4 regions of the Streptomyces sp. NPDC033178 genome follow, and region 1 is predicted to be linked to each of the others. Evidence: riboswitches for the same ligand, from Rfam matches in the RefSeq annotation. Region 1 holds a riboswitch; each other region holds the start of a gene.
The links. A riboswitch is a leader RNA that binds a small molecule or an ion and turns the genes downstream of it on or off. The one in region 1 is predicted to bind cyclic di-AMP.
Positions count from the first base shown of each region.

Region 2: it holds a riboswitch for cyclic di-AMP, as region 1 does, so the genes downstream of both, ACZ5VQ_RS43895 (transglycosylase family protein) here and ACZ5VQ_RS25015 (C40 family peptidase) in region 1, are expected to answer to the same signal.
Region 3: it holds a riboswitch for cyclic di-AMP, as region 1 does, so the genes downstream of both, ACZ5VQ_RS08225 (M23 family metallopeptidase) here and ACZ5VQ_RS25015 (C40 family peptidase) in region 1, are expected to answer to the same signal.
Region 4: it holds a riboswitch for cyclic di-AMP, as region 1 does, so the genes downstream of both, ACZ5VQ_RS10720 (M23 family metallopeptidase) here and ACZ5VQ_RS25015 (C40 family peptidase) in region 1, are expected to answer to the same signal.

Region 1 covers NZ_JBVIPT010000010.1:164,421-171,367, reverse strand. Annotated here, with positions in the region: gene ACZ5VQ_RS25030 (hypothetical protein) at 1,561-1,722, opposite strand; gene ACZ5VQ_RS25025 (ATP-dependent Clp protease proteolytic subunit) at 2,152-2,787, shown strand; gene ACZ5VQ_RS25020 (hypothetical protein) at 2,795-3,103, shown strand; cyclic di-AMP (ydaO/yuaA leader) riboswitch at 3,474-3,653, shown strand; gene ACZ5VQ_RS25015 (C40 family peptidase) at 3,657-4,130, shown strand; gene ACZ5VQ_RS25010 (DUF6328 family protein) at 4,221-4,706, shown strand; gene ACZ5VQ_RS25005 (ATP-binding protein) at 4,756-5,199, opposite strand; gene ACZ5VQ_RS25000 (helix-turn-helix domain-containing protein) at 5,463-6,320, shown strand; gene ACZ5VQ_RS24995 (DUF397 domain-containing protein) at 6,330-6,554, shown strand; gene ACZ5VQ_RS24990 (8-amino-7-oxononanoate synthase) at 6,535-6,947, opposite strand, start outside.
Region 2 covers NZ_JBVIPT010000026.1:103,391-110,337, reverse strand. Annotated here, with positions in the region: gene ACZ5VQ_RS43915 (nucleoside triphosphate pyrophosphohydrolase) at 1-250, shown strand, start outside; gene ACZ5VQ_RS43910 (globin domain-containing protein) at 285-1,505, opposite strand; gene ACZ5VQ_RS43905 (cytochrome P450 family protein) at 1,746-3,041, shown strand; gene ACZ5VQ_RS43900 (transglycosylase family protein) at 3,242-4,177, shown strand; cyclic di-AMP (ydaO/yuaA leader) riboswitch at 4,403-4,571, shown strand; gene ACZ5VQ_RS43895 (transglycosylase family protein) at 4,576-5,277, shown strand; gene eno (phosphopyruvate hydratase) at 5,730-6,947, shown strand, end outside.
Region 3 covers NZ_JBVIPT010000003.1:198,758-205,704, forward strand. Annotated here, with positions in the region: gene ACZ5VQ_RS08220 (DUF6250 domain-containing protein) at 147-866, opposite strand; gene ACZ5VQ_RS08225 (M23 family metallopeptidase) at 1,064-1,984, opposite strand; cyclic di-AMP (ydaO/yuaA leader) riboswitch at 1,987-2,153, opposite strand; gene ACZ5VQ_RS08230 (alpha-galactosidase) at 2,449-4,530, opposite strand; gene ACZ5VQ_RS08235 (tyrosine-protein phosphatase) at 4,700-5,497, shown strand; gene ACZ5VQ_RS08240 (DUF6126 family protein) at 5,570-5,695, opposite strand; gene ACZ5VQ_RS08245 (helix-turn-helix domain-containing protein) at 5,692-6,324, opposite strand; gene ACZ5VQ_RS08250 (aspartate aminotransferase family protein) at 6,478-6,947, opposite strand, start outside.
Region 4 covers NZ_JBVIPT010000004.1:21,101-28,047, forward strand. Annotated here, with positions in the region: gene ACZ5VQ_RS10710 (PrsW family intramembrane metalloprotease) at 1-1,175, shown strand, start outside; gene ACZ5VQ_RS10715 (aldo/keto reductase) at 1,249-2,193, opposite strand; gene ACZ5VQ_RS10720 (M23 family metallopeptidase) at 2,310-3,359, opposite strand; cyclic di-AMP (ydaO/yuaA leader) riboswitch at 3,371-3,526, opposite strand; gene ACZ5VQ_RS10725 (PP2C family protein-serine/threonine phosphatase) at 3,864-4,967, opposite strand; tRNA gene ACZ5VQ_RS10730 (tRNA-Met) at 5,123-5,196, opposite strand; gene ACZ5VQ_RS10735 (dihydrofolate reductase family protein) at 5,358-6,497, opposite strand; gene ACZ5VQ_RS10740 (MarR family winged helix-turn-helix transcriptional regulator) at 6,646-6,947, shown strand, end outside.

The DNA of each region.
Region 1 (6,947 bases):
GAGCTGGTGGTGTAGGCGGGAGATCGTCGCCGGCTTCGATGGTGCGCTCAATCGGCAGCATCTCGTTCCGGGTCAGTGAGACGGCTCCGGTGGCGGCCAGCCGGTCAGGCTGGGCACCAGTCAGCTCGGCGGCGAAGCCGTTGACGACGGTGTCCTACCTGTAGAGCGGCTTGACACCGCCCACGTCGTCACGCTGCTGTGGAAAACGTGGCCGTAGGCGGCCTGTCCCGGTCGTTCCCGTGACCAGAGGACGGCTCGACTACCCGGTCTACGCAGCCACGCGGCTCCAGCTCCGCCCGCTGGCCCGCGCTTCCTGTTCAAGATCCGGACCAGCCACGGGCCAGCGCACCGCCAGCCATCTGCATTTTGGCCATCCCTGCAGGTCAGCGCACCAGGGTGGCTTCGCCGCCCGCCGCGGGGCAGGTAAATGGGCACGTCGCACGCTCCGTAGCCCTTGGTCAGCGGTCTACGCCGCGACCTCGACGCAGTCAGCGCCCTCCTGAACAACCCATGGAGCTCTGGCCAGGTCGAGGGACACTTAACGCGCGTCAAGCTCCTCAAGAGGATGGGATTGGGTCGGGCCAACCTCGACCTGCTCCGCAGACGCGTACTGCATAGCCGTTGAACGCCCAACGTCACAAGATCTGCGACGGAGCCGAATTACGGTACGTCCGCACAGTCGGCGGCGGCCATCTCAGGTACGAACGGAACAGCAGCGCCGCTCCATCGTCTGCGCTGGTGACCCCCGGCAGCCAGACCAAGGCTCTGACCAGCCTGCTTGCGGAGGTTCTTCCGCCTGACGGAATCCGCCTTGCCGACCGCCGCCGGCATCACGACCCTGATTCAAACCACGGCATGCGGGGCGGGGACGCCCCGCCAGCAGGGACGGGAACGCCATGCCCCACATGACAGCCTTCACCAGGGACCAGTAGTTCCTGGCGAAAGCAGTCAACGAGGTCCCCTCAACGCGATCACTTCCACACCCTCTTGAGGGCGGCAGCGCGGACTCTGACACCGATCCAGCGCCGAGCCCCTGAGGGCTACCGCGCCACGCCGAGCGTCACCGTCGTGCAGGATTCCAACCCGACTTTCACGGGCCGCCATCCGTTCGCTTCGCCGGGGACACGCCGGACGATACTTTCGATCCGTCCGAGGCTTCCCGACACACCGCTGGCCAGCTGCCGTCCACACCCCTGCACCGACAGGGCGCCCGATATATCCCGTCTATCCACCCACGGATCAGACAGGGCGGACAATACGCGGGCCCGAATTCGACCCGGATTCGACCCGGGCAGTTTGTTCAGCGAGTAAACATGGGCTCTGGCCTGCGGAAATAAAGAGCGGCAGACGAGTCGGGCTGTACGCCGGGTTCAGTCCGAGACGCACCCCAATGCCAGGCACCGCGGGATGTTGCAAATCACGGGTCAAGTCAGCGGATGAGGCGGCCGCCATCTCGGGCACGGCCTGAGCTGACACGCCTCCACCCTCGCCGCGTGAACCAAGATCCGGACCATAGACGGGCCAGCGTCCACTGTCCAAGCTCCGCATCCCGCATCGGCGCTAGCCAGAGACACACAGACGGTGTACCACCAGCAGACCAAGAATCCACTGGTAGTCCGGTGCCGGCACCGGCACCGGCAGCCCGTCCCGCCACGGCGGCACCGTCGAGCCCGGCACCGGCACCGGCACCGGTGAGCACACCGTTTCCTGCACCTCGGTCACGGCAATCGTCCCGGCGGCGGACACAGCCAGGGCCTCGACCAGTTCCTGCGCACCCCTCGGTCATGAAGCGGACACAAGACGCCGCATGCCTCCCTCACCCGAGCGAAACCATGCCTGACCAGCAGAAATCAAGGGATCACGTTCGGCTGAGGTACGGCTTCTCAGGCATTCCAATCGGCCTTCTGGAGGCATTCCTGGAGAATCCAGTCGGTCAACTGACGTACGACAGTGAAGAGCCGAGATCCCGGAGGTGAGGGCGACGACACCCCCCAGCAAACAGTGACGGGAATGTGAGACACGATCCCCCCAAGGAGCAAAAAGAGCACCTCTGACCTGGGCATTTAGCTTGATCACTAGAATCTGCTCCCCATCCACGTAATGTACGTCCTGTACATTTTTTACAGGACCTCTCCCGGAGGAGCGTGTGTCATGACCCGACCGTCCGCCCGCCATGTCCTGCCCGAGTTCACCGAACGCACCAGTTCGGGGAGTCGGACCATGGACCCGTACTCGAAGCTGCTGGAAGAGCGGATCGTGTTCCTCGGGACGCCGATCGACGACGTCTCGGCGAACGACGTGATGGCGCAGTTCATGCACCTCGAGTACCAGGCGCCCGACAGGGACATCTCGCTCTACATCAATTCCCCCGGCGGCTCGTTCAGTGCGATGACGGCCGTCTACGACACGATGCAGTTCGTCAGCTGCGAGGTGGAGACGATCTGCCTGGGGCAGGCGGCGTCGGCCGCGGCGGTGCTGCTCGCGGCCGGCACACCGGGCAAGCGGTACGCGCTGCCGGGCGCCCGCGTGCTGATCCACCAGCCGTCGTTCTCCGAGCCCGTCCAGGGACAGGCGTCCGACCTGGCCATTCAGGCCGACGAGTTGATGCGTACCCGCGAGCAGCTGGAGGAGATGCTCGCCCGTCATTCGGGCCAGAGCCGGGAGCGGATCGGTGCGGACATCGAGCGGGACAAGATCCTGGACGCGCAGGCGGCGCTGGAGTACGGACTGGTCGACCGGATCGTCGCGAGCCGGAAGTCCACCCAGAGCGCACGCGGCGCGAGGTGAGCGGCCGATGCTTCCACCCGAGTTGCCGCCGCTGCCGGCCCTGACCCGTGCGGAGGCCGAGCTGATCGACCGTTACCTTGAAGTGGTCGACCTGCTGGGCCGGATCAACCCGGCCCATTCCGGCGACACCTACCGGGGGCTGCGCGCGGCCCAGGCCCTGGTCGGCAGGGCCACCGCGCTGCGCGACGCGCTGGCCCTGATGCACCAACGCGGCGAGCACGAGGTGCACGCGCCGACCCTGGCGCGGGCGCTGCGCGTCCTCGACGGTGAGCGCCGAGCGGGCCGGATCGCGCTACCGCCGCGCTCCGACAGCTGACGTACCGCCACGGACCCGGCGTCACGCAGGCATCTGACGAGACGTCCGGGTCAGGGTTCAAACGGACCGAAAGGCGTACCACCGAACAGCGTAGTCAGAGCTGCTTTTACGGGCCCGTGGAAGTTGCGCAACCCGCGTAGCCTCCGTACGGAATCAGACGTTCCGGTGCTGGTACGAGGGTCGTCGACCCCCTCGACGCCCTCCCGCGGGAAAGGCTGTCCACCCGAACGGGTGAGTGGTGAGTAAGCCCACAAAACGCCGATTCCGCTCGGCTTTTGGGACATCCGTGCGTCAAGATCCCTTCCGACGACAAGCCCCCGCCACAAGCGGCGGGGCGATCCGGGCGGACGCCGAGTCCTGCCGCCGTCCGGATGACCGGTCGACAGAAGTGGATCGGCAGGAGTGGAGGACCCAAGCACGACGGGTCGCCGGAACGGTCACGCCATGACCGGGCCGAGCAGCCCTTGGGGTGAAGCCGCGTCAGCGGCCGGGCAACTTCGCCAGCCCGAATCCGACAGGTCATCCTTCACAGGCGGCTGACGAAGGGTTGCGCATGACTGCGCTCAATCGTGTCCCGTCGCTGTTCAGCAGGGCCGGTACCGCATCGGCTCTCACCATCGCCGCTGTCGGCGGCGGCATCGTGGCCCCCGGATTCACCTCCGGCGCGGAAGCGGCCACACCCGCGACGAAGGCACTCCAGGTAGCAGCCTCGAAGAAGGGCTCCCCGTACAAGTACGGAGCCACGGGGCCCAAGCGCTTCGACTGCTCCGGCCTCACGCTCTACTCGTTCAAGAAGGCGGGCAAGTCCCTGCCGCGTACGGCCGCCGCGCAGTACAACAAGACGAACCATGTCTCCGCTTCGAACCGCAAGCAGGGAGACCTGGTCTTCTTCCACTCGGGCCGGAACGTGTACCACGTCGGCATCTACGCCGGGAAGGGACGGATCTGGCACTCCCCGAAGACCGGGGAAGTGGTGAAGCTCCAGAAGATCTGGACGAAGAGCGTCTGGTACGGCCGGGTCAGGTGACCCGCCCAGGAGGTGGCCGCGGTGATCGCCGCGGCCACCTTCCGGGGCCCGGTGCGTGATATTCGCCGCAGAGTGGTTACTCCTTCACTTATGGGCGACCTTCATCACCACGAGGAGCGCAACGAGACACGGCTTGAGCGCGCCGACCGCAACTTCAACGAACTGCTCCAGGAACTGCGGGTCACGCAGACCGGGGTGCAGATCCTCTTCGCTTTCCTGCTCACCCTCGCGTTCACCCCACGCTTCCCCTCCCTGGACTTGTTCCAGCGCACCACGTACGTCGTCACGCTGCTGCTCTCCGTACTGGCAGCCGCCCTCTTCACCGCCCCCGCCGCGCTGCATCGCCGGCTCTTCCAGCAGGGCGCCAAGCCGCAGGTCGTGAAGGCGTCCTCGCATCTGGCCGAGATCGGGCTCGGCGTGCTCGCGTTCGCTCTCTCCGGTTCGGTCCTGCTCGTCGTGGACGTGGCGACGAGCCGGGCGGGCGGCATCGCGGCCGGTGCGACCACCCTGGTCGTCTGCGCGGGGCTGTGGGCGCTCATCCCCCACCTGATGCAGGGCTCCGCCGACGAGGACTAGCGGGCGCCTTCACGCCACCAGTGGGGCACGGCGCTCAAGGGCACGGCGCTCATTCGGCTCTCACGGGCTGCACCGGTGCGGCCCAGGGCAGCATGATCGAGACCGTCTTGCCGCCCTCTCTGGTGGGCCGGACCGTCAGCTTGCCGCCGCACTCGACGGTCAGCCAACGGACGATCACCATGCCGCGGCCGTTGTCCTGCTGGACGGCCGCGGGCAACCGTTTCGGGAAACGCGGGTGGCTGTCGGTCACCCCGATGCGCAGCTGTTCGTCGCGGTCGAGTTCGATGTCCACCGTGAAGGTGGGCGACTGCCCGAACGTGTGCTGTACGGCGTTGGTGGCGAGCTCCGAGACGATGAGCCGGACCGTGTCGGCGGCCTCCGTGTCGGATGGAAGTCCCCATTCGGCCAGCACGTTCATGACGTATGTGCGGGCGGCGTAGACCGAGGCGGGATCGCTCGGCAGAGTGACGGATGCTTCCTGGTGGTCTGCCATGGCGAGGTCGTCCCTTTCCCACGGGACCGGAGTCCGACACGAAGCGGATGACTTCGAGTACGGTCCCGGACTGGTGCTTGCGCCAGAGTGCCACTACCTCGGCGTTCGTGGTGCCGATCCACCGAGATATGCATATATCTGTCGCTCGAAGCGGTGAACTCTGCGACGGCCGACCGTATTTGGGCGGGGGGCCGGTTCGTCCTCTACGGTCGGCGTGACGCCGGACGATATAGCGCCGGCGCGACGGTCGGAAGGAGACGGCCATGCAGTACGGTCCCGCTGTGCGCCGCCGGAAGCTCGGTGCCGAACTGCGTGCCCTGCGTGCCCGTGCGGGCCTCAAGAGCGGCGAGGCGGCCCGGCTCGTCGGCTGGCACCAGTCGAAGGTGAGCCGGATCGAGACCGGCCGCAGCGGGGTGAAGCCGGCGGACGTGGAACTGCTCCTCGACGCGTACGACGTCCGGGACGCGGAACTGCGCGAGCTGCTCGTGGTGCTGGCGGGCTCCGACGACAACGGCAGGCACCACTGGTGGCACGCCTACCGGGGTCTTCTGCCGTCCACCTACAGCGACTTCATCAGCCTGGAGTCGCAGGCCAGCGTGATGCGCACGCTGGAGAACTCCGTCGTGCCGGGGCTTCTGCAGACACGGGAGTACGCCCGTGAGGTGACCCTGGCAGCCGTGGACGGGGCGCCGGACGACAAGGTCGACGCGTTGGTGGAGGTGCGTCTCGCCCGTCAGGACGTCCTGCGTTCGAATCCACCGCTCCGACTGAGTGCGGTTCTCGACGAAGCGGCCCTACGACGAACGGTCGGCGGACCGGAGGTCATGGCACGGCAGTTGGACCACCTCAGAGAGGCCGCGCAACTCCCTCACGTGCGGATTCAGGTGCTGCCGTTCGGAGTTGGAGCTCATGTCGGCGTGACAGGGCCCTTTGTTATTTTTTCGTTTCCGAGCACATCTGATCTGGATGTGGTTGTTCTAGACCACTTGACGAGTAGCCTCTATCTCGAACGGAAAGAAGACCTCCAGGCCTACAGCGAGGCCTTCGACTCCCTTCAGGTCCACGCCCTTTCGCCCGAGGAAACGTTGGATTTCATCGCCGGTGTAGCTCACGGCGCATAAGGAGGCACCATGCCCGCCCTGCCTCGGCCCCTACCTTCGAGCACCCGTCTGCACGGTGTGCGGTGGCAGCGCAGCAGCCGCAGCACGGGAATGAACAACTGCGTCGAGACGGCCCGTCCGGCCTCCGGACCATGGGCCGGACTGCTCGCGGTGCGCGACTCCAAGAACACGTCGGGACCCGCCCTACTCTTCGCCTCCGCCGCCTGGGAGGGATTTATCGCCGCGCTTCGATGATCAGGCGTACGGCACGGTCGAGTTGCCCGTCGGTGAGGTCCGCGCGGGCGGTGAGCCGCAGCCGTGAGATGCCGTCGGGCACCGACGGGGGACGGAAGCAGCCGACGGCGAGACCGGCCTCACGGCAGTCCGCGGCCCAGCGCACGGCCCGCTCCGGGGAGGACGCGCGCACGGAGACGACGGCGGCGTCCGGTCGTACGGCTTCGAGACCCTCGGCCGTCAGCCGTTCGTGCAGGGTGGTCGCCACGCCGCGCGCGCGCGTGGCCCGTTCCGGTTCCCTGCGCAGCAGACGCAGGGCCGCGAGGGCCGCGCCCGCCGCCGCGGGAGCCAGACCGGTGTCGAAGATGAAGGTACGGGCCGCGTTGACCAGATGGTCGATGACGTGCGCCGGTC
Region 2 (6,947 bases), on a different contig from region 1:
CGTCGAGAAGCAGCGGACATCCGTGACCGAGGGCGTCCCGCTCGGCCAGCCCGGCCTCGCACTCGCCGCCAAGCTGGCATCCCGCGCACGCACGGCGGGCCTGGAGGTGCCACTGCCCCAGGGCGAGGGCGTCGGCTACGAACTACTGGCGCTGGCGGTCCGCGCCGAGACGGACGGCGTGGACCCGGAGGCGGCGCTCCGGGTGGCGGCGCGGGCGTACCGGGACGCGATACGGGCGAGTGAAGGCTAGGCGGGAGCCGGTCAGGTATCCCGTGCCGAGGCTCTCAGTCGGGCGCACGCGCCGACGGGTTGTGCCAGTGCGGACGGGGTCGGTGGAGAAGCCATTCGCCCGGGCCGAGCGGGCGGGCCTGTCCCCGATCGGTGGGCGGCAGATCGTCGCAGAAGACACGCTCGGGGTCGGCGCCGAGCACGGGGAGGACCTCGGCGGTCTCGTCGACCAGCCTGGGCGGACCGGCCAGATAGATGTCATGGCGGGCCCAGTTGGCCCGGTTGCCCAGCGCCGTCAGCAGCCGGCCGGTGGCCTGGGCCTTCGGCCGGCCGGGCGCGGGCGTTATGACGGTGACGTCGAGATGCGGCAGCCGCGTGCATAACTCCCCGAGCGCGGCCCGGTCGTACAGGTAGGCGGTGTCCCGGGCGACCACGAAGAGCCGGGCCTCGTCGTACGAGCCCGGCTCCCATGCCAGTTGCTGCAGCAGCGCCTTGACCGGTGCCCAGCCGGTGCCCGCGGCGATGAACGTGACGGGCCGCTCCACCGGCGTACGCAGGGTCAGCCGGCCACCGGGCGCGCCGAGCCGCAGGATGTCGCCCGCGCGGGTGTGGCGGACGAGCTCGGTGGACAGGACGCCGTCCTCGACGAGGCTGACGTGCAGGTCGAGGGTGTCGTCGGGACGCGGCGCGTTGGCCAGGGAGTAGGGGCGCCAGACGCCCGGGATGCGGGGGCTGTTGACGCTCACGTACTGGCCGGGCAGATGGGAGAGGGGGCGGTGGGGGCGCAGCTTCAGCACGGCGAGGTCGTCCCCGTGCCTGGTGCGGTCGAGCACCTCGGCGTCCCACCACGGCGGCTCCCCTTGGCTCTCAGCCTCCCATGCGCCGTCCATCATGGAGTCCGCGATCACGGCGTACGCCTCGTCCCAGGCCTTCTCCACCTCCGTGCTCCACGCCGACCCCGACACGGCGGCGAACGCGGCGGTCAGGCTCGTGCCCACCGCCGCGTAGTGCTCCGGCCGCGCCAGATACTTCCGGTGGTCCCGCCCCAGCTCCCACAGGTACTCGTGCATCCCCGGTTCCCCCAGGCGCCCCACGACCAGCGTCAACGCGGCGAACAGACGGTCCCGCTGACGTTCCATGTCCTCCGGGAAATCCAGCGGGAACAGGGCGCGGACATCGGGGTGGTGCCAGAAGAGGTGCGAGTAGAAGTACTTGGCCGCGAATTCGGCTCGCCTTTCGACGACCGCGAAACTGGTCCGGAGGAGATCGGGGTCCACGGGCGCGAATGTATGGAGGTTCCGGCTCGTGGGGTCAAGGAGCAGGTGATTCAGGGACGTTCTCTGGCAATCGGTGCAAGTTGCGGAGTGAAGCCCGGCTCGGAGAGCCGCCGAGACGCGCCACAACGGAACCGGATCGGCTCCCGCCACCCACCGGACCGGCCCTTGCCACCCCCGGACCGGATCGGCCTCGCCGCCCACCGCACCGGTTCCCGCCACCCCTCCCGATACGGTCGAGGAGTGACGGAAACACCTGCCAAGCCCTCCGCCGGGGAACCTGCCCCGGAACTCTTCACCTGGGAGTTCGCGACCGACCCCTACCCGGCGTACGCCTGGCTCAGGGAGCACGCCCCCGTGCACCGGACGAAACTCCCCAGTGGAGTAGAAGCCTGGCTGGTCACCCGGTACGCGGATGCCAAGCAGGCCCTGGCCGACGGCCGGCTCAGCAAGAACCCCGCCCATCACGACGAGCCCGCGCACGCGAAGGGGAAGACCGGTATCCCCGGCGAGCGCAAGGCCGAGCTGATGACGCACCTCCTCAACATCGACCCGCCCGACCACACCAGACTCCGGCGACTGGTCAGCAAGGCGTTCACACCTCGGAGAGTGGCCGAATTCGCGCCCCGGGTGCAGGAGTTGACCGACCGGCTCATCGACGGGTTCGTGGAGAAGGGGGAAGCCGACCTCATTCACGAGTTCGCGTTTCCGCTCCCCATCTACGCCATCTGCGATCTGCTGGGCGTCCCACGCGAGGACCAGGACGACTTCCGGGACTGGGCCGGAATGATGATCCGGCACGGAGGAGGGCCGCGCGGGGGCGTGGCGCGGTCGGTGAAGAAGATGCGCGGCTATCTCGCCGAGCTCATCCATCGCAAGCGCGAGGAGTTGACGGAGGTACCCGCCCCGGGCGAGGACCTCCTCTCCGGTCTCATCCGGGCCTCCGACCACGGCGAGCACCTCACCGAGAACGAGGCCGCCGCGATGGCCTTCATCCTCCTGTTCGCCGGGTTCGAGACGACCGTGAACCTGATCGGCAACGGCACGTACGCGCTGCTCACCCACCCCGAGCAGCGGCAGCAGCTCCAGCAGTCCCTCGCGGCCGGCCGTACGGACCTTCTCGCGACCGGTGTCGAGGAACTGCTCCGCTACGACGGGCCGGTGGAACTGGCCACCTGGCGGTTCGCCACCGAACCGCTGAGCATCGGCGGGCAGGACATCGCCGCCGGCGACCCCGTGCTCGTCGTGCTCGCCGCCGCCGACCGCGACCCCGCCAGGTTCGCCGAGCCCGACACCCTCGACCTCTCCCGCCGTGACAACCAGCACCTCGGCTACGGCCATGGCATCCACTACTGCCTCGGCGCGCCCCTCGCCCGGCTGGAGGGCCAGACCGCGCTGGCCACGCTCCTCACGCGCCTCCCCGATCTGCAACTCGCGGGAGATTCTGCCGATTTGCGATGGCGTGGGGGGCTCATCATGCGGGGATTGCGCATGCTTCCGGTGGAGTTCGCCCCTTCGGGGAAGGTCCGTACGGACTAGCAGACGGGTCGACGGAACATGAGACTCCGTCAAGTTTGTGATCTTCACGTTATCCGCGCTGCATCGACTTGTGACAAGAGTTCGACTGCCTATACGTTCACCCATCAATGCGGCCGGTCCCACCTGCCGCAGCAGTCACAAGCACAGTCATCGGGCTGTGCGTTGTGCGCAGTCCCTGCTGTCACGCGAAAGGCAACCGCATGCTCTCCGGGAACGGTCGTCACCGTCGCCCCCGTCAGGCTCCGGCTCTCCTCGTCGCGGCGGGCGTGACCGGGTCGGCCATCGCGATCCCTCTGCTCGGTGCGACCGGCGCGAGCGCCGCAAGCGGCACCACCTGGGACGCGGTCGCGGAGTGCGAGAGCGGCGGCTCCTGGAGTGCGAACTCCGGCAACGGGTACTACGGCGGCCTCCAGATGACCCAGGAGACCTGGGAGGACCACGGCGGCCTCGACTACGCGCCGAGCGCCGACCAGGCCAGCCGTTCGCAGCAGATAGCCGTCGCCGAGAAGATCCTCGCGGCCCAGGGCACGAGCGCCTGGGCCACCTGCGGTCTCGTCGCGGGTCTGACCCAGAACTCCGACTCGGCCGACGTCGACACGGGAGTCGCGGACGACACTCCCACTCCGTTGTCCGGCTTGGGCATGGAGGACGGCACCAACGGGACGAAGTCCGACACGTCCGGTTCATCCGACTCGTCCACTGACAGTGGCGACAGCGCGGACTCACAGAATTCCGACAGCCCCTCCACGGGTGCCACCGCAAAGAGTGACGACTCGGACAAGTCGTCCCAGAACGGGGAGGCTTCGGCCGAGGCGAGTGAGGGTGCCGGGTCGGAGGACACCGGCTCCGGCCGCCACCGCGGTGGCAGTGCCGACGAAGGTGCCGCCGACTCCCGTACCGACGACTCCGCCGGCCGGCACGCCTCGCGCAGCGACAGCGAGTCGCGCGTCGCCGCCGAGGGCTCGTACGCCGTGCGTTCCGGGGACAGTCTCTGGGGGATCGCCGACTCCCTTGGCGTCAAGGGCGGATGGCGGGCGCTCTACGCCGAGAACAAGGAAGCCGTCGGCGACGACCCGGACTTCATCATCCCCGGTCAGAGCCTCGACGTGGAGGGCCTGCAGACGGCGGACAAGTAGCGGTCCGCGCGGTGTGCCATGTGGTCATCAAGGCGTCGAATCGGGCGAAAAACAGCGGTAGTTCGCGTTGAATGTCCGATTTGGTGAAAGTGAGACATGGATCTCAAGACCCTGATCGTCTTTGAAATTCGGCGGATCGCGTGTCTACGGTCGTGACCGCTCGCCACTGGTGAGCCCCGATGGTCGCAACGCCGAATCCTGCCAGCGGCCGTACGGGAACAGTCGTCGCGTCAAGCGCCGTAGGCAGGAGCGGGGGACCCAAGGTAAGTGCCGGACCCGGTCGTTGAGGCCAGGTACGGCTTGGGGTTAAGCCGCGTGACAGCAGTCGCGCGGCCGGGCAACTCACTCGGCCCGAACCCGACAGCTCACCTCGCAGGCGTCGGTGAGGGGATCACTTCATGCTGCTTTCCGGCAAGGGCAAGCACCGCCGCCCGTCCAAGGCCACCCGCATTGCCACGCTGGCCGGTGTCACCACCGCCGCCGTCGCCGTCCCGCTGATGGGCGCCACGGGAGCCTCCGCCGCCACCGCTTCCGAGTGGGACGCCGTCGCCCAGTGCGAGTCCGGCGGCAACTGGTCGATCAACACCGGCAACGGCTACTACGGCGGCCTGCAGTTCTCGGCCTCCACCTGGGCCGCGTACGGCGGCACGGCGTACGCCTCCACCGCCAACCAGGCCTCCAAGTCCCAGCAGATAGCCGTCGCCGAGAAGGTCCTCGCGGGCCAGGGCAAGGGTGCCTGGCCGAGCTGTGGCGTGGGCCTGTCCGGCGCCTCGACCGGTGGCGCCACGACTCCCTCGGACTCGGGCAACTCCGGCCAGGGCGCCTCGCAGTCGCAGCCGCAGCAGAGCACCAAGTCCTCCGAGGAGCGCGCCTCGCGTTCCCAGGAGCGCTCGACGGCGAAGAAGACCGTCGAGACCCCGACCGGCAAGAAGGTCGAGAAGGGCGACGGTGAGTACAAGGTCGTCAAGGGTGACACCCTCAGCGAGATCGCCGAGAAGAAGAACGTCAAGGGCGGCTGGGAGAAGCTGTACAAGCTGAACGACGACATCGTCGACGACGCCGACTTCATCTTCCCGGGCCAGCAGCTGCACCTCAGCTGACACCCGTCGGCCGCGACCCCCACTTCGATCGTCCGGACGTCATGTCACCTCACGTGACGGCCGAGGCCCTGGCCGCTCAGCCTCGGCCGGATCTCCGGTCCATATTCGAATCGCGGCTGAACCACAGTGCCCTCACATCCGTGTCCCCCATAGTGGAGGCCTCGTGAGGGCCACCCCCGTCCCCCACGGGCTCCCCGCTCCGGTGCGTGTTCCCCCGTACGCACCGGGGCGGGGCTTTTCGTTCCCGCGCTTCCCTCTTCGGCGTTCCCACGCTTCCCTCTCGCTTTGTTCCGTTCGGAAACAATTTACTCTCGGTTCTGTCCAGGAGGCGGTCGAGGGCTGGCCGAACCCCGGCAGCCGGTTAGGCTCATGCCGCGGGGCCACCACAGGTCCGCACCCAACCGGGCCTTCGGCCCGGAACAGCTTGCGTCACATCCCAGAAGGAGATGCTCGTGCCGTCCATCGACGTCGTCGTAGCCCGGGAAATCCTGGACTCCCGAGGCAACCCCACGGTCGAGGTCGAGGTCGGCCTCGACGACGGCAGCACGGGTCGTGCCGCCGTTCCGTCCGGCGCCTCCACCGGTGCCTTCGAGGCTGTTGAGCTCCGTGACGGAGACCCCAACCGCTACCTCGGCAAGGGTGTCGAGAAGGCCGTCCTCGCCGTCATCGAGCAGCTCGGCCCGGAGCTCGTCGGCTACGACGCCACCGAGCAGCGCCTCATCGACCAGGCCATGATCGACCTGGACGCCACCGACAACAAGGGCTCGCTCGGCGCCAACGCCATCCTCGGCGTCTCGCTCGCCGTCGCCCACGCCGCGTCCGAGGCGTCCGACCTCCCCCTCTTCCGCTACCTGGGCGGACCGAACGCGCACCTGCTGCCGGTCCCGATGATGAACATCCTCAACGGTGGGTCGCACGCCGACTCCAACGTCGACATCCAGGAGTTCATGATCGCCCCGATCGGCGCGGAGTCCTTCTCCGAGGCCGTGCGCTGGGGCGCCGAGGTCTACCACACCCTCAAGAAGGTCCTGAAGAGCCGCGGCCTGTCCACCGGCCTCGGCGACGAGGGCGGCTTCGCCCCGAACCTCGGCTCCAACCGCGAGGCCCTGGACCTGATCCTCGACGCGATCAAGGAGGCCGGTTACATCCCCGGCCAGCAGGTCGCCCTCGCGCTCGACGTCGCCGCCTCTGAGTTCTACAAGGACGGCAAGTACCTCTTCGAGGGCAAGGAGCGCTCCGCCGCCGAGATGACGGAGTACTACGAGGAGCTCGTCGCGGCCTACCCGCTCGTCTCCATCGAGGACCCGCTGTACGAGGACGACTGGGCCGGCTGGAACGTCATCACCGAGAAGCTGGGCGACAAGGTCCAGATCGTCGGCGACGACCTCTTCGTCACCAACCCGGAGCGCCTCGCCCGCGGCATCGAGGAGGGCTCCGCCAACGCCCTGCTCGTCAAGGTCAACCAGATCGGCTCGCTGACCGAGACGCTGGACGCCGTCGAGATGGCCCAGCGCAACGGCTTCAAGTGCATGATGTCCCACCGCTCCGGCGAGACCGAGGACGTCACCATCGCCGACCTCGCCGTCGCGGTGAACTGCGGCCAGATCAAGACCGGCGCCCCGGCCCGCTCGGACCGCGTCGCCAAGTACAACCAGCTGCTGCGCATCGAG
Region 3 (6,947 bases), on a different contig from region 1:
TGATCTGTTGTCATTCTTCGAATCGTCTGCCACATCGGGCCATGATTCACCTTCGGGTGTGAGCTACGCGACCGTAGGAAGGGGTTGACGCGCGGTGAGATAAGCCACTCGTCAAGTGTTGGTCAATCCCGGAATAAGGGGTTCGATCAGGGACGTTGTCGCAGCTCCCGCACCCGGAAGTCCGTGATCCTGAAGTGACTCCACACGGTCCGGAACGCGAAGTGCCCGCTCGTGTACGGCTCTTGGTCCACGAAGCCGAGGACGAGCCGCTCGTTGTTCCACCACTGGACCGTCGAGCCGTTCGAGACGATCCGGACCCGGTTGGGCTCGTTCGCCGCGAGCAGGGGCTCCGTGTAGTCGAGGACGAGCGGCCGCACGCCCGCCTGACCGACGTAACGGCGCAGCCTGGTCGTGGTGTTGGTGTTGGCGCCGTATCCGGCGTAGTACGTCGTGAGGTGGTCGTACTCTTCGAGCGCGCCGCCCCGGTGCGTGGCGAAGAGGTCCTCCGGGGAGCGGACGTCCGTGGCGTTCCAGAAGTTGTTGAGGTCCGAGACCCGGTCGTTGACGCCGCCCGCGGAGACCGGCGTGGCGGTGTACTCCAGGACGTACGGCCCTTGGAGCCTTCGCTTGAACCACACGGTCGCGCCGCTCGGCACGTCCATCTCCAGGACGCCCCGGGACGCGGTGACGCTGCCGCCGTCCTGCAGTTCCGTCACCCACTGACCGAGGCCGTGCCGGAAGTCGTCGCGGGCGATGAGGCGCCCCGGACGGTGGCGCACCGCCGCGCCCGCGGTCTGCGCGGGGACGAGCGCCGTGAGCGCGGCACCGGCGGCCAGGACTCCGAAGGCTCTGCGTGTGGTCGTCATGTGGACCTCCATGGCAGGGAAGCGCACAGAAAGCGCTTGCGGAGATCACTGTGTCCCGGCTTCCGCACCCCTGTCGACACATCGCCCGGCCATGCCACAGAACCGAAACACCGAAGGCCGGACCCCGGGGATCACAGGGTCCGGCCTTCGGAGACGAGCGGAGCGGTACGCCCGGCGGGGGCGTGCCCGGCGTCGGGTCAGATGGAGACGCCCTTGCCGCGCAGGTACGCCAGCGGGTCCACGTCCGAGCCGTAGTCCGGGGTTGTGCGGATCTCGAAGTGCAGGTGCGGGCCGGTGACATTGCCCGTCGCGCCGGAGAGACCGACCTGCTGGCCCTCGGTCACGGCCTGTCCGGCCGAGACAGAGAGGGAGGACAGGTGGGCGTACTGGGCGTAGTGGCCGTCGTCGAGCTGGATGACGACCTGGTTGCCGTACGCGCCGCCCCAGCCGGCCGAGACGACCGTGCCCGCGCCGACGGACTTGAGGGACGTGCCGGTCGGGACCACGAAGTCGACGCCGGTGTGGTACCCGCTGGACCACATGCTGCCCGACATCTTGTACGGGGTGCCGACGCTCGCGCCCGCGACCGGCAGCGTGAAGCCGGCGGCACTGGCCTTGTCCGCGGCCTTGGGGGCGGCGGCTGCCTTGGGAGCGGCCGCCTTCTTCGCGGAGGACTGGGTGGCCTTGGAGGCGCCGGAGTCGGAGCTCGACGTGGCGGCGGCCTTGCCGATCGACAGCTTCAGGCCCGGGTGGATGAGCGCCGGGTCACCGCCGATCGCCTTGCGGTTGTCCTCGTACAGCTTCTTCCAGCCACCGCTGACGTCCTGCGTGTCGGCGATCTTCGACAGGGAGTCGCCCGCACGCACCGAATAGGTCTTGGCCGCGGCCTTCTTCGCCTCGGCCTGCTTGTCGGCGGCGGCAGGCGCCGATTCGGCGGCCTTGCTCGCGACATTCGAGACACTCGCCACGGAATCGGCGGCGGACTGCGGAGTCGCGGCGTGCGCTCCGGTCGCACCGAGCAGCGGAAGGGCGAGCGCCGCGCCGCCGGTTCCGGCGACGGCTATGGAGCGGGTGAAACGCTGGGACTTGGGACGGCGGTGCTTACCCTTCGCGGGCATGGCGAATTCCTCTCCGGCGCCTGCGAGGTGAGCTGTCGGGTGCGAGCTGGAGATGCCCGGCCGTGTTTGCGCACGACTTAACCCCTAGCCGTTCCGGAGACCGGAACAGGCGTTCTACCTGTGGGTCCCCCGCTCCTGCCGTGTACGGGTGGGTGAGCGGATTCCGGGCGGCGGCAGGATTGGGCGTCCGTCCGGATTGGTGGCGAACGTAAGCGACATGAAGACGCAGGAACAACCTTTGGGGTTTCCTGTGTGCCCCGTTCTCTTGATCCCTGACCGAAATGACGGTCACGCTGCGTAAAGCAGGGATCTCCCCCGTTTGTTAAATGCCTGAAAACACAGCCGAATTACGTGAACATGGCGACAGCGGACCGTCACGAATATGACGCTGCTCACGGAGTGCCGTTTCAGGAGCCTTTATTCCAGAGCGAGTTGGAACTAAGGCTCCATTACGGACACAACAGTCACATACGACGCAGCCGGAAAACTGCCGCATCAAGGTCACCCTGCAGCCCCGTCCGCAACCCGTGATGCAACAGCACCGCACCTCGGTGAACTTCGCCCGTTTCGAGGCATTCGTACGCCGCTGCCGGGTCGAGTCCGCGCAGCCGCACCGGAGCGACCGGCTCGCCGTAGTGCTGGGCCTGGAGCCAGGCGAGCACGACGACCTGGCCGTCACGCGTGTACTGCACGGCGCTCAACCCGCCCTCCGGCGCTCGCAGCCGGTGGAGGTCACCGCCCTGCACGACGGGCCGGATCTCCTTGTAGAGCTCCACCCACGTCCGCGCCTCGGCCAGCTCCTCGTCGCTCCACCGGGTCAGGTCGCCGCCGACACCGAGCACTCCGGCCATCGCGCTCACGAAGCGGAAGCGCAACGAACTGACGCGGCCGTTGAGCTGGACGTTCGGGCTGTCGGTGACCCAGGCGGCCATGGTCCGCGCGGGATGCACCTGGCTGAAGCCGTGCTGGATGGCGAGCCGGTCGAGCGGGTCGGTGTTGTCCGAGGTCCACACCTGGTCCGTACGCGCCATGATCCCGAGGTCGATACGGCCGCCGCCGCCCGAGCAGGACTCGAAGGCGACGCCCGGGTGGGCCTCCCTCAGCCGGTCCAGGAGGCGGTACAGGGCGTGCACATGGTCCACCCAGAGCCGTTGCGGATAGGCCTCGCCGGGCCACCCCGCGTCGGTGAAGCAACGGTTGAAGTCCCACTTCACATAGTCGATCGGCGCACTGGAGAGCAGCGCGTCGAGCTGTTCCCACAGGTACTCCTGGACATCCTCACGGGCGAGGTTCAGAACGAGCTGATTGCGCAGCTCTGTTCGCTTTCGTCCCGGTTGGAACTGCACCCAGTCGGGGTGCGCGCGGTACAGCTCGCTGTCCGGATTGACCATCTCGGGCTCGACCCAGATCCCGAACTGCATCCCCAGCGCGTGTACCTCGTCGGCGAGGGGCTTGAGGCCGGCCGGGAAGCGGTCGGGGTTGGGCGTCCAGTCGCCGAGCCCGGCCCGGTCGCTGGTGCGCGCCCCGAACCAGCCGTCGTCGACCACGAACAGCTCGACCCCCATCGCGGCGGCCCGCCGCGCCAGCACCCCCTGCTGCTCCTCGGAGATGTCGAACTCCGTGGCCTCCCAGGAGTTGTAGAGCACCGGCCGGTGCTCGTCCGCGTCCGGGATCACATACGCGCGCTGGTAGGCGTGCCAGGCACGGCTCGCCCCGCCGAATCCGCCGTCGCTCCACAGCCCCGCGAACACGGGTGTGACGAAGCTCTCCCCCGGCTCCAGCCGCAGCAGCCCCGAGTCGTCGTACCCGACCCCGCCGGTGATCTGCACGCGCGCGTCGGGGAGTTGGGCCACGGCGATCCGCCAGGTGCCCGACCACGCGAGGGCGCATCCGTAGACCTCGCCCCGCTCCTCGGTGGCCGCTCCGTCGGCGTCCAGGGCGACCCACGGCAGGTGCTGGTGCGAGGTGTGCCCGCGCCTGCTGCCGATGACCTTCTCACCGTAGGTGAGTTCGGAGCGTACGAGCCGGGACTCTGCCGCCCACCGCCCGTGCAGCTGGGACAGCCGCCAGCCGTCGCGCTGCGGCAGCGTCCAGGCCGCGGAGTCGGCGCGCAGCACCTCCAGGGCGGGCCCCTCGTTGTCGAGGGTCACCCAGCGCTCCACGACGTCGGTCCCGGCCCGCATCCGGTAGTGCAGCGTGATCCCGAGACCGGAGTCGGAGAACCGCAGCCGCAGCTCGTCGCCGTCCGCCTCGTGCGTCTCGAAGCGCCACTCGGTGCCGCGCCGCTCGTCCGTCCGCACGGACAGGGCGGGCCGTACGAAACGAGGGCCGCCCTCCACCGGGTACTCCTCATGTCCGTCGAGGGTGGCCTCGAAGGCCCAGTACTCCGGTCCCGGGCCGGCGGCGAGTGCCTCAGCGTCGGCGAGCGCGATACGCGGACCCCAGTGCAGATGCAGCAGCGCGTCGTCCTCGCCGAGCCGCAGGGCATAACTGCTCGCCGGGCCCGAAAGAAGCCACGTACGACCGTCTTCGCCGATCTCCAACATCAAACCCTCACAGATCCGAACAGGCACGCTCAATCATCAACATCATTATGTGCCGCGTACGTCCCCGGCAACGCCTGTGGACAACTCATTGGCCTACGAATCGATGTCGTATCGTCGAGAACGCACCTCGCCGACGAGCCGCGTCGGCAGCCGAATGGGAGGAGCCCCCGTGACGCAGCAGGTCCCGTCGACCGAGCCCGAGCTGGCTGGAGTGCGCAACTTCCGTGATGTGGGCGGCCTGCCGACGGTGGACGGCCGGCGGGTGGCGTACGGACGGCTGTTCCGCAGCGGCCACCTCGCGCACGCGACGGAGTCGGACGCCGCGTTCCTCGCGTCCCTGGGCCTGCACACGATCTTCGACTTCCGCAACGCCGCCGACCAGAAACTCGAAGGGCCCGACGTCGAGCTGCCAGGTGTGCGGAACGTGAATCTTCCGCTGACCGACCCGGCGCACGGCGCCGAGTTCTGGACGATGGTCCGCGACGGCGACCTGGACCAGTTGCGCTCGATCCTCGGGGACGGCAAGGCGGCGGACCGGATGATCGGCTCCTACCGCGCGATAATCAGGGAGCGCACGGCCGAGCACCGCCAGGTGCTGCACTCGATGGCCGAGGACAGCGTCCCCGCCCTGATGCACTGCGCGGCGGGCAAGGACCGCGCCGGAATCTCCATCGCCGTCACCCTGCTCGCCCTCGGTGTCGAGCGCGAGGCCATCGTCGCGGACTACCTGGAGTCGAACGCCACGCACCGCCGCTACAAGGTGCACCGCAGCAAGTCCTCCGCCTCGGCGTACTCCCCCGAGGTGATGGAGCTGCTCAGCCCCCTCTTCGACGCGCGCGCCGAGTACCTGGAAGCGGCGTTCGACACCATCGAGGAGAAGTGGGGCGGGGTGGACGCGTATCTGGAGCAGGGCCTGGGCGTGACCCCCGAGATCCGGGAGCGACTGCGGGAGCGGTTCCTCGACTGACCGGCCGCCCGCCGACCGACCCGGCATGCCGTCCTACCGACCTGGCTTCCCGACCTCGGGATCCGCTACTGCTTACTGCCCCTGGGCGCCGAGCGAGAACAGCAGGTAGATGAAGGCGGCGAAGATGTGCCCGACCGCCACGTAGATGATCAGCCGTACCCACAGAGCGCGCGGGAACTTCTCCTCCATGTCCTTCATGACGTCTCTCCAGGGGTCGTCGGTCCGAGACACAGCGTGGCCGTGGGGCTCTGCAGCAGGGTGTGTACGAAGAGAAGCTCGGCCCCGTCCCGGTCCGCGGCGGCGATCCGGTGCGGGGTCAGCGAGTCGAAGTGCGCGCTGTCGCCGGGCGCGAGGACGTGCGCGGTGTCTCCGAGGCGCAACCGCAGCTGCCCCTCCAGGACGTACAGCCACTCCTCTCCGGGGTGGACCCGCACGATGTCGCCCTGGGCTCCGTACGGGACGTGCACACGCAGGGACTGCATGCCACGGCCCGCCGCGCCGGCCTGCCAGTACGTCCAGCCACCGGCCCGGGTGGGCTCCATGTCGGCGGCACGCACGACGGCGTCCCGCTCGGCGACCGTCTCGCCGAGCAGCTCGGAGACGGTCGTACCGTAGATGCGGGCCAGTGCGAGCAGCATCGGCAGCGAGGGCTGGCGCTGTCCGGTCTCCAGACGGGACAGATGCGCGGGCGAGAGCCCGGCGGCGCGGGCCGCGGACTCCAGGGTGAGTGAGGCACGGCGCCGCAGCGCACGCAGTTGCGGTGCGACCGCGGGCAGCTCGTCGGCCGCCCCCGGCTCGGAAGGGCTCGTACCCTCGACAGGGTTCATGGCCTCCATTGAGCCGGAGGCTTACCTCTGAGGCAAATTTCTTACCTCAGAGGCAAAAAGCGAGGCCGGCCCACCGCCACGAGGCAGGCAGCGACGCGGCAGCGACGCAGGTCCGCGGCAGCGACGACGCAGGTCCGTGAGTGGCACAGAGCCCTAACGGTTGGCGACCGCCTGCTTCACCAGCGTCTTCCCGAAGTCCCACATCAGCCCGCCCCCGCTGTGCGCGTCGTCCATCACAGCGGTGAAGGCCTCCACGAACCGGTCGACGTCCCGCTCCCCGACGACCAGCGGCGGAATCAGCTTGATCACCTCCAGATGGTCGCCGGAGACCTGGGTGAGGATCCGGTGCCGTTGCAGCAGCGGCACGACCACCATCTGGGCGAACAGCCCCTTCCGCGCCGCCTGCAGCATCGTCCAACGGCTGCGCAGCTTCAGCGACTTGGGCCGCCCGAACTCGATGCCGATCATCAGCCCACGGCCGCGGACGTCGCTCAGCAGCTCGTACTTGTCGACGAGCGCCGCGAGCCGGGACTTCAACTGCTCCCCCGTGGCGCGGGCGTTGGCGACGATCTGCTCGTTCTCCATGACCGACAGGACGGCGAGGCCCGCCGCCATGGCCTGCG
Region 4 (6,947 bases), on a different contig from region 1:
GCCTCGTCATCCTGGCCCTGGTCCGCAGACAGACCGGCACCGAGGGCTTCCTGGTGGGCCTGGGCCTCGCCGTACTGCCCGTCCCGCTCCTCGTCGCCGCGTTCCGCTGGCTCGACCGGGTGGAACCGGGCCCCTGGCGGAACCTTCTCTTCTCCTTCGCCTGGGGAGCCTGCGCCGCCGCGCTGATAGCCATCGTCGCGAACAGCTTCGCGACGAGATGGATAGCGACGGCGACGGCGGACCCGTCCAGCGCCGACACACTGGGCGCGACGGTCATAGCGCCGATAGTCGAGGAGTCGGCGAAGGCGGCCGCGGTCTTACTCGTCTTCCTGTTCCGCAGGCGGGAGTTCACGGGAATCCTCGACGGCGTGGTGATAGCCGGCGTCACGGCGACCGGCTTCGCGTTCACCGAGAACATCCTCTACCTCGGCACGGCGTTCGGCACGGACCAGCTCAGCGGCGGCAGCGGCATCGCCTCCGTCACGGCGGCGACCTTCTTCGTACGCGTGATCATGTCGCCGTTCGCGCACCCGCTGTTCACCGTGCTCACAGGCATCGGCTTCGGCATCGCGGCGCTCTCCGCGGACCGCCACCAGGTCCGCCGCGTACTGCTCCCGATCATCGGGCTGCTGCTCGCGATGGGCATGCACGCGATGTGGAACGGCTCGTCGACGTTCGGCGAGTACGGCTTCTTCGCGGTCTACGCGGCCTTCATGGTCCCGGCCTTCGGCCTGCTGACCTGGCTGGTCATCTGGACCCGCCAGCGCGAGCTGGGCACGATCCGCTCCGAACTGCCCGCGTACGCGATGGCGGGCTGGCTCACGGCCCCCGAGCCGTTCGTCCTCGGCTCGATGAAGGCACGGCGGCTGGCCCGCGAGTACGCCACGCACCACGGCGGACGCGCGGCGGGCAGGACGGTCGCGGAGTACGAGGCGTACGCGACGTCGCTGGCGTTCCTGCGCCACCGGGGCCGCAAGGGCCGCGCGGGCGCCGACTTCGTCGTACGGGAACGGGAGCTGCTCCACGAACTGTGGACGCGCCGCGAACCGGCCCGCCCGGCTCTCCTGTACGCGGCCCGGGCGACGGCTCCGGCACCGGTGGCACCGCAGTGGCAGGGTTACGGCCACCCGGCACCGACGCCGTACACATACACGTACAACCCGTACCGCTCCTAGTGAGCGCGGCCCCACAACGCGACGCGACCCCAAAGACGCAACCGCAGCCCTCCCACGCCGGCCCGCCCCGACCTCAGCCGGAAGCCGAGGTCAGCCTCCCCAACTCCGCATCCGTGAGGACGAGTTCGGCCACACCCAGCAACGCCGGAAGCTGCTCCACCGTACGAGCGCTCGCGATGGGTGCGACGACGGTCGGCCGGGAGGCCAGCCAGGCCAGAGCCACGGTGGCGACCTCGGCCCCGCGCTCCCGCGCGACCTCGTCGAGCGCGGCCAGCACCCGCTGCCCCCGCTCCGACTCCAGATGCGCGCCCGCCGACCCGGCCCGGGCGCTGTCGACCACGGCACCCGCCCGGTACTTGCCGGTGAGGAAGCCCGAGGCGAGCGAGGAGTAGGGGACGACGGCCAGACCGGCCCGGGAGGCGACATCCCGGAGCGGGCCCTCGTACGAGTCGCGGGAGACGAGGTTGTACCGGGGCTGCAGCGCGACGTACCGCGCGAGGCCCTCGCGGTCGGAGAGGTCGAGGGACTCCTGAAGCCGCTCGGGGGAGAGGTTGGACGCGGCGATCGCGCGCACTTTACCGGCACGGACGAGCTCGTCCAGGGCCGTGAGGATCTCCTCGACCGGCACGGACGGGTCGTCGAAGTGGGTGTAGTACAGGTCGATGTAGTCCGTCTTCAGCCGCCGCAGTGACGCGTCGGCCGCGGCCTTGATGTTCACCCCGGACAGACCCTTGTACCGGGGGTGCGCACCGACCTTGGTGGCGACGACGACGTCGGCGCGGTTGCCGCGCGCGGCGAGCCAGTCGCCCAGGACGGTCTCCGACTCACCGCCCTCGTTGCCCGGCACCCAGGCCGAGTAGGTGTCGGCGGTGTCGACGAAGTTCCCGCCCGCGGCGGTGTACGCGTCGAGCACGGCGAAGGACTGCGCCTCGTCGGCGGTCCAGCCGAAGACGTTGCCGCCGAGGGACAGCGGGAAGACCTCGAGGTCGGACGAACCCAGCTTGCGGAGAGAAGTCATGGGTGGGTCAACGGCCGTACCGGACGGCCGTATTCCGCACCCGGGAACCTCTCGGGCCCGCCTCACGCTTCAGGCCCGCCTTACAGGTCGGGCCCGCCTCACGCTTCAGGCCCGCCCTACGGGGTGAGCCCCTTGCCGCGCAGCCACGCCATCGGGTCGATGCCGTCGCCGCCGCTGGTGTGGACCTCCAGGTGGAGGTGCGCCCCGGTGACGTTGCCGGTCGCGCCCACGCGGCCGATGATGTCGCCGGTGGCCACCTTCTGCCCGACGCTGACACCGATCGACGACTGGTGCGCGTACCAGACCTCCGTACCGTCGTCGAGCGTGAGGACCGTGCGGTAGCCGTACGAGCCGTTCCAGCCGGCCTCGGTGATCGTGCCGCTGTGAACGGCCTTGATCGGGGTACCCGTGGGAGCGGCGAAGTCCAGACCCGTGTGCTGGCCGGACGACCACAGCGCACCGGACTGCCCGAAGGTGGAGGTGATCGTGTACGAGGAGGTGGGCAGCGTGAACTGCTTGGCGAGCTCGGCGAGGCGCGCGGCCTCGGCCTTCTCCTTGGCCTCCTGGTCCGCCTTCTTCTTGGCGGCGGCGACCTTGGCCTCGGCGGCGTCCCGCTCCTTGGCGGCCAGCGTGGCGGCCTTCTTGGCGGCAGCGGCCTCGGCGGCCTCCTGGGCCTCGCGGTCCACCTGGTCCTGCTGCTGCTCGGCCTGGAGCATGATGCGGGCGCGCAGGGCCTCACCCGCGTCCGAGTTGCCCTGCTCGGCGTCGGCGGTCGTGAGGCCGACGGCGGTGATCGGGGTGCTGGAGCCCTCGGGGGCGTCGTCGTCCGAGAACGGCGAGCCGACGTTCGGCAGGTCGGGGATCGAGATCGACACCGGAGGCTTGCCGGTCTGCGCGGTGGCCATGCCACCCGCACCGACGGCGGCTATGACACCGACGCCCAGAACGGTCGAGCTACGGGCGAGTCCTCCGCCGCGCTGCTTGGAGACACGGTGCCGACCGCGGACGGGAAGGACGGTCTCCGCGCTGGGATTCCAGACCTCCCACGTCTCCTCGTCCTTACGAGCGCCGTAGGCGAAGGTGTCGGGCTTCTTGTCACCCGAGGACTCACCCGTCAACTCATTCGGCACGAACGAGGGTGTGGGGGCAGGCCGGTTGGACGCCACGTAGGCGCACTCCTTTCCTTCCTTCTCGCCTACCGGGTTAGCTGACGGGTTCGGAGCAGGAAGGTCTCCTACGCGCGTCAACCGCGGTGCGCTACACCGCGAAGACGTGCGATTCACCCCAAGTGATGGTTCCCCGGTTCCCTTGCGGAATTCGGCGCGTGCGCACGGAGCCGACTCTTGTGACGGCTGGGACGACCGCGCTGCGTTATCGAACGTTAATAGACCCGGGCACCGGATTCCAAGCTGTTCCTGATGATCGTTAAGCCTCTTGGCCTGGACTTACAGGTCATGAGCGGGGTAAATCGGGCGAGTTGATCGCCATTCAGGAACGGGAGTCTTGTTGATGGTGTGTCAGTTGTTGAGCGGAGGGATGCCGTTCGACTACCAGCAGTGATATGGGCCGCCGAGAGAGCGACGCATCTCACGCCCGCCGCACCCACGACCGCCGTGCAATCAGCACTCCCGCTCCCTCAGGACCGCCGCGCTCTCCCGACTGCCGCGCCCTCATGGCCGCCGCACCGCGAGCAGTGCCATGTCGTCGGCGGCCCCGCCCCCGGTGTGCCGCAGGACGTCGTCCAGTACCGCGGCGAGCAACTCGTCGGGCCCGGCGAAGACCCGCCCGGACAGATGCCGCGCCGGATCGAAGAAGACTCCTCGCCGGTCCCGAGCCTCGGACAGCCCGTCCGTGTGGAAGAGCAGCATGGTCCCACCCGGGAAGGCCTCCTCCTGCGCGCGGTCGGGCCAGGTCCCCAATTCCCCCGTCCCGAGCGGCAGCGCGGGCTCCGGCGCGGCGAGCGTACGTACCTCTCCGTCGCCGTACAGCAGAAGAGGCCCGGGGTGGCCGCGGTTCACGAGGCGTACGACCGGGGTGCCGTGCGGGATCTCGGCGAGCACGGCGGTGGTGAAGTCCTCGAGGACCGCGATGGTGTCGCGCCGGACACCTTCGCGCGCGAGCGCCCGCTCCAGCCGCTGCGCGACCGCCTCCAGGCTCGCCTCCTGTTCGGCGGCCTCCCGGAAGGCACCGATGAGTACGGCGACGACGGCGACCGCTCCCATGCCCTTGCCCCGTACGTCGCCCACGAGGAGCCGTACGCCGTGCGGGGTGTCCTGCACGGCGTACAGGTCGCCCCCGATGAACGCGCCCTCCTGCGCGGCCTCGTACCGTGCCGCGATCTCCAGGCCGCCGATCCGCGCCGCCGGTTCGGGCAGTACGGCCCACTGGGCGGCCTCCGCGACCTCGCGGGCGGTGGCGAGGCGCGCGTTGCCGCGGACCACGAGCCGGTTGATGCCGACGGCGAGCGCGGCGGCCGTGGCCACGGTGAGGACCTCGGTGACCGCGCCCGCGTCGAAGGCGAACCTGAGGTGCACGATTCCCATGCCCACGGTCGCCGCGATTCCCGTCCACACGGTGGCGCCGAGCGAGAAGAGGGCTGCGGCGATGAGCACCGCGGCCGTGAAGAAGGGAGCCGCGGTGAAGTCCTGCGGGGTGAGGAGGTCGTAGCAGACGCCCGCGGCGATCAGCAGCGCCGGCAGCACGCGGACGAGCGTGCGCTGGTACGAGGCGGTCCTCTCCACGGGCTCGACGCGCTCCGGCTCCTGCTCCTCCACCTGTCCAGGCTTCCGGGAGCGGGGACGGCGTGCGAGCGGGCGAGGACCGGGCGGGTGAGGACACCTGCCCGAACACCCGGGGAAGCACCTGAGGAGATGTACGGGAAACACCTGAGGCCGGAATCCTTGATCGGATTCCGGCCTCGGGCCTTCAGTAGCGGGGACAGGATTTGAACCTGCGACCTCTGGGTTATGAGCCCAGCGAGCTACCGAGCTGCTCCACCCCGCGTCGTTAAGACCACTGTACGCCATTCGCGGGACCCAAAGCACACGCGTTGATGTCGCCTGCGCTTCACCGGAGGTTTTGACACGAAATGTACTGATCGGCGGTACGGGTCGGCCGTACCGGCGGGAAACGGGCAGGTCGGCGACACCGGTCCGCCCGGCCCGTCAGCCGAGATGGCGGTTGGGGGCCTTCGCGTCGGCCTCGTACTCCGGCAGCACCAGGACGTCGGCGCCGGCCGCGGCCAGCAGCCCGCTGCCGTCCGCGCCCGCCACGAAGGTGTCCGGCTCCCGCCAGGCGGTCACGACCCTCCGTACGCCCGCGTCGAGGATCAGCCGGGCACAGGGCGCGGGCCGGGACGCGCGGCGGGCGCACGGCTCCAGGCTGCTGTAGACGGTGGCGGTCGCGAGCCGCGGGTCTCCCGGCCCGATCTTGGCGAGGGCGGCCTCCTCGGCATGGGACACGGGGTCGGACTCGCGGGAGTACCCGCGGGCCAGCTCCGTACCGTCGGCCGCGACGACGACCGCGCCCACGCTGAACGCGGTCCGCGAGGGCGGACACTCGGCGGCCAGTTCGCAGGCGAGCGCCAGCCAGCGGTGGTCGGCGGCGGAGGGTACGGTCCCGGTGCCGGGCGCGGTGGGGACGTACCGCATGAGGACGACGTCCCCCACGGGCCGCGTCTCGACCAGGCTCAGCCGGTTGCGGGGGCCGCCCGGGTAGTCGCCGGGCCCGAACAGCCGGGGCGCTTCCGGCTCACCCACGACCAGGGGCGCGAGGGCGAGCTGCAGTTCGTCGGCCAGGCCCTGGCGGAGGAGCTGAGTGTGGACGCGCCCGCCGCCCTCGACCATGAGCCGCCGTACGCCGCGCACGTCGTGGAGGTGGGTGAGTACGGCCCGCCAGTCGACGTCCGGGCCGACGGGGACGACGCCCACGCCGAGCCCACGCAGAGCTTCAGTGGCTCTCTCGGCCCCCTCGTCGGTCGTATAGACGATCTTCTCGCCGCCCGTGGACCAGAAGTTGGCGTCGGGGTCGAGGTCGCCGCTGCCGCTGACGGTGACCTTCAGCGGGTACTCCGGCCGTCCGCCGGCGACCCGGGCCGCGCGGCGCTCGGCGGAGTTGACGAGGAGCCGGGGGTTGTCGGCGCGCAGGGTGCCCGCGCCGACGAGGATCGCGTCGGACTCGGCCCGTACCTCGTCGACCCGGTCGAAGTCGGCCGGCCCGGAGAGCAGCAGCCGTCCGGGGCCGGTGTCGTCCAGGCAGCCGTCGAGGGAGACGGCGGCGGACAACAGGACGTAGGGGTGAGGCATGGACGCGCTCTCTTTCGGACTCTGGCGGGCTGTCGGGATGGCGGGCTCTTTCGGAGGCAGAGGCGGGGCTTGCCCGGACGGCGGCCTGGTGTCGCCCGGAGGACGGTCGAGGCTTGGTTCAAGTTTGAAACAAACCTACACTGGGGGTATGACGACCCGCTGGCTCACCCCCGAGGAGCAGCGCGCCTGGCGCGCGTACATCGCCGCCTCCCATCTCCTGGAGGACGCGATCGACCGGCAGCTCCAGCAGGAGGCCGGCATGCCGCACCTTTACTACTCCATCCTCGCCAACCTCTCCGAGGCGCCGGGCCGCAGCCTGCGCATGACGGACCTCGCGGAGAGCACGAAGATCACCCGCAGCCGGCTGACGTACGCGGTGACCCGCCTGGAGAAGGACGGGGCGGTGCGCCGTAAGGACTGCAGCATGGACAAGCGGGGCAGCATCGCGAT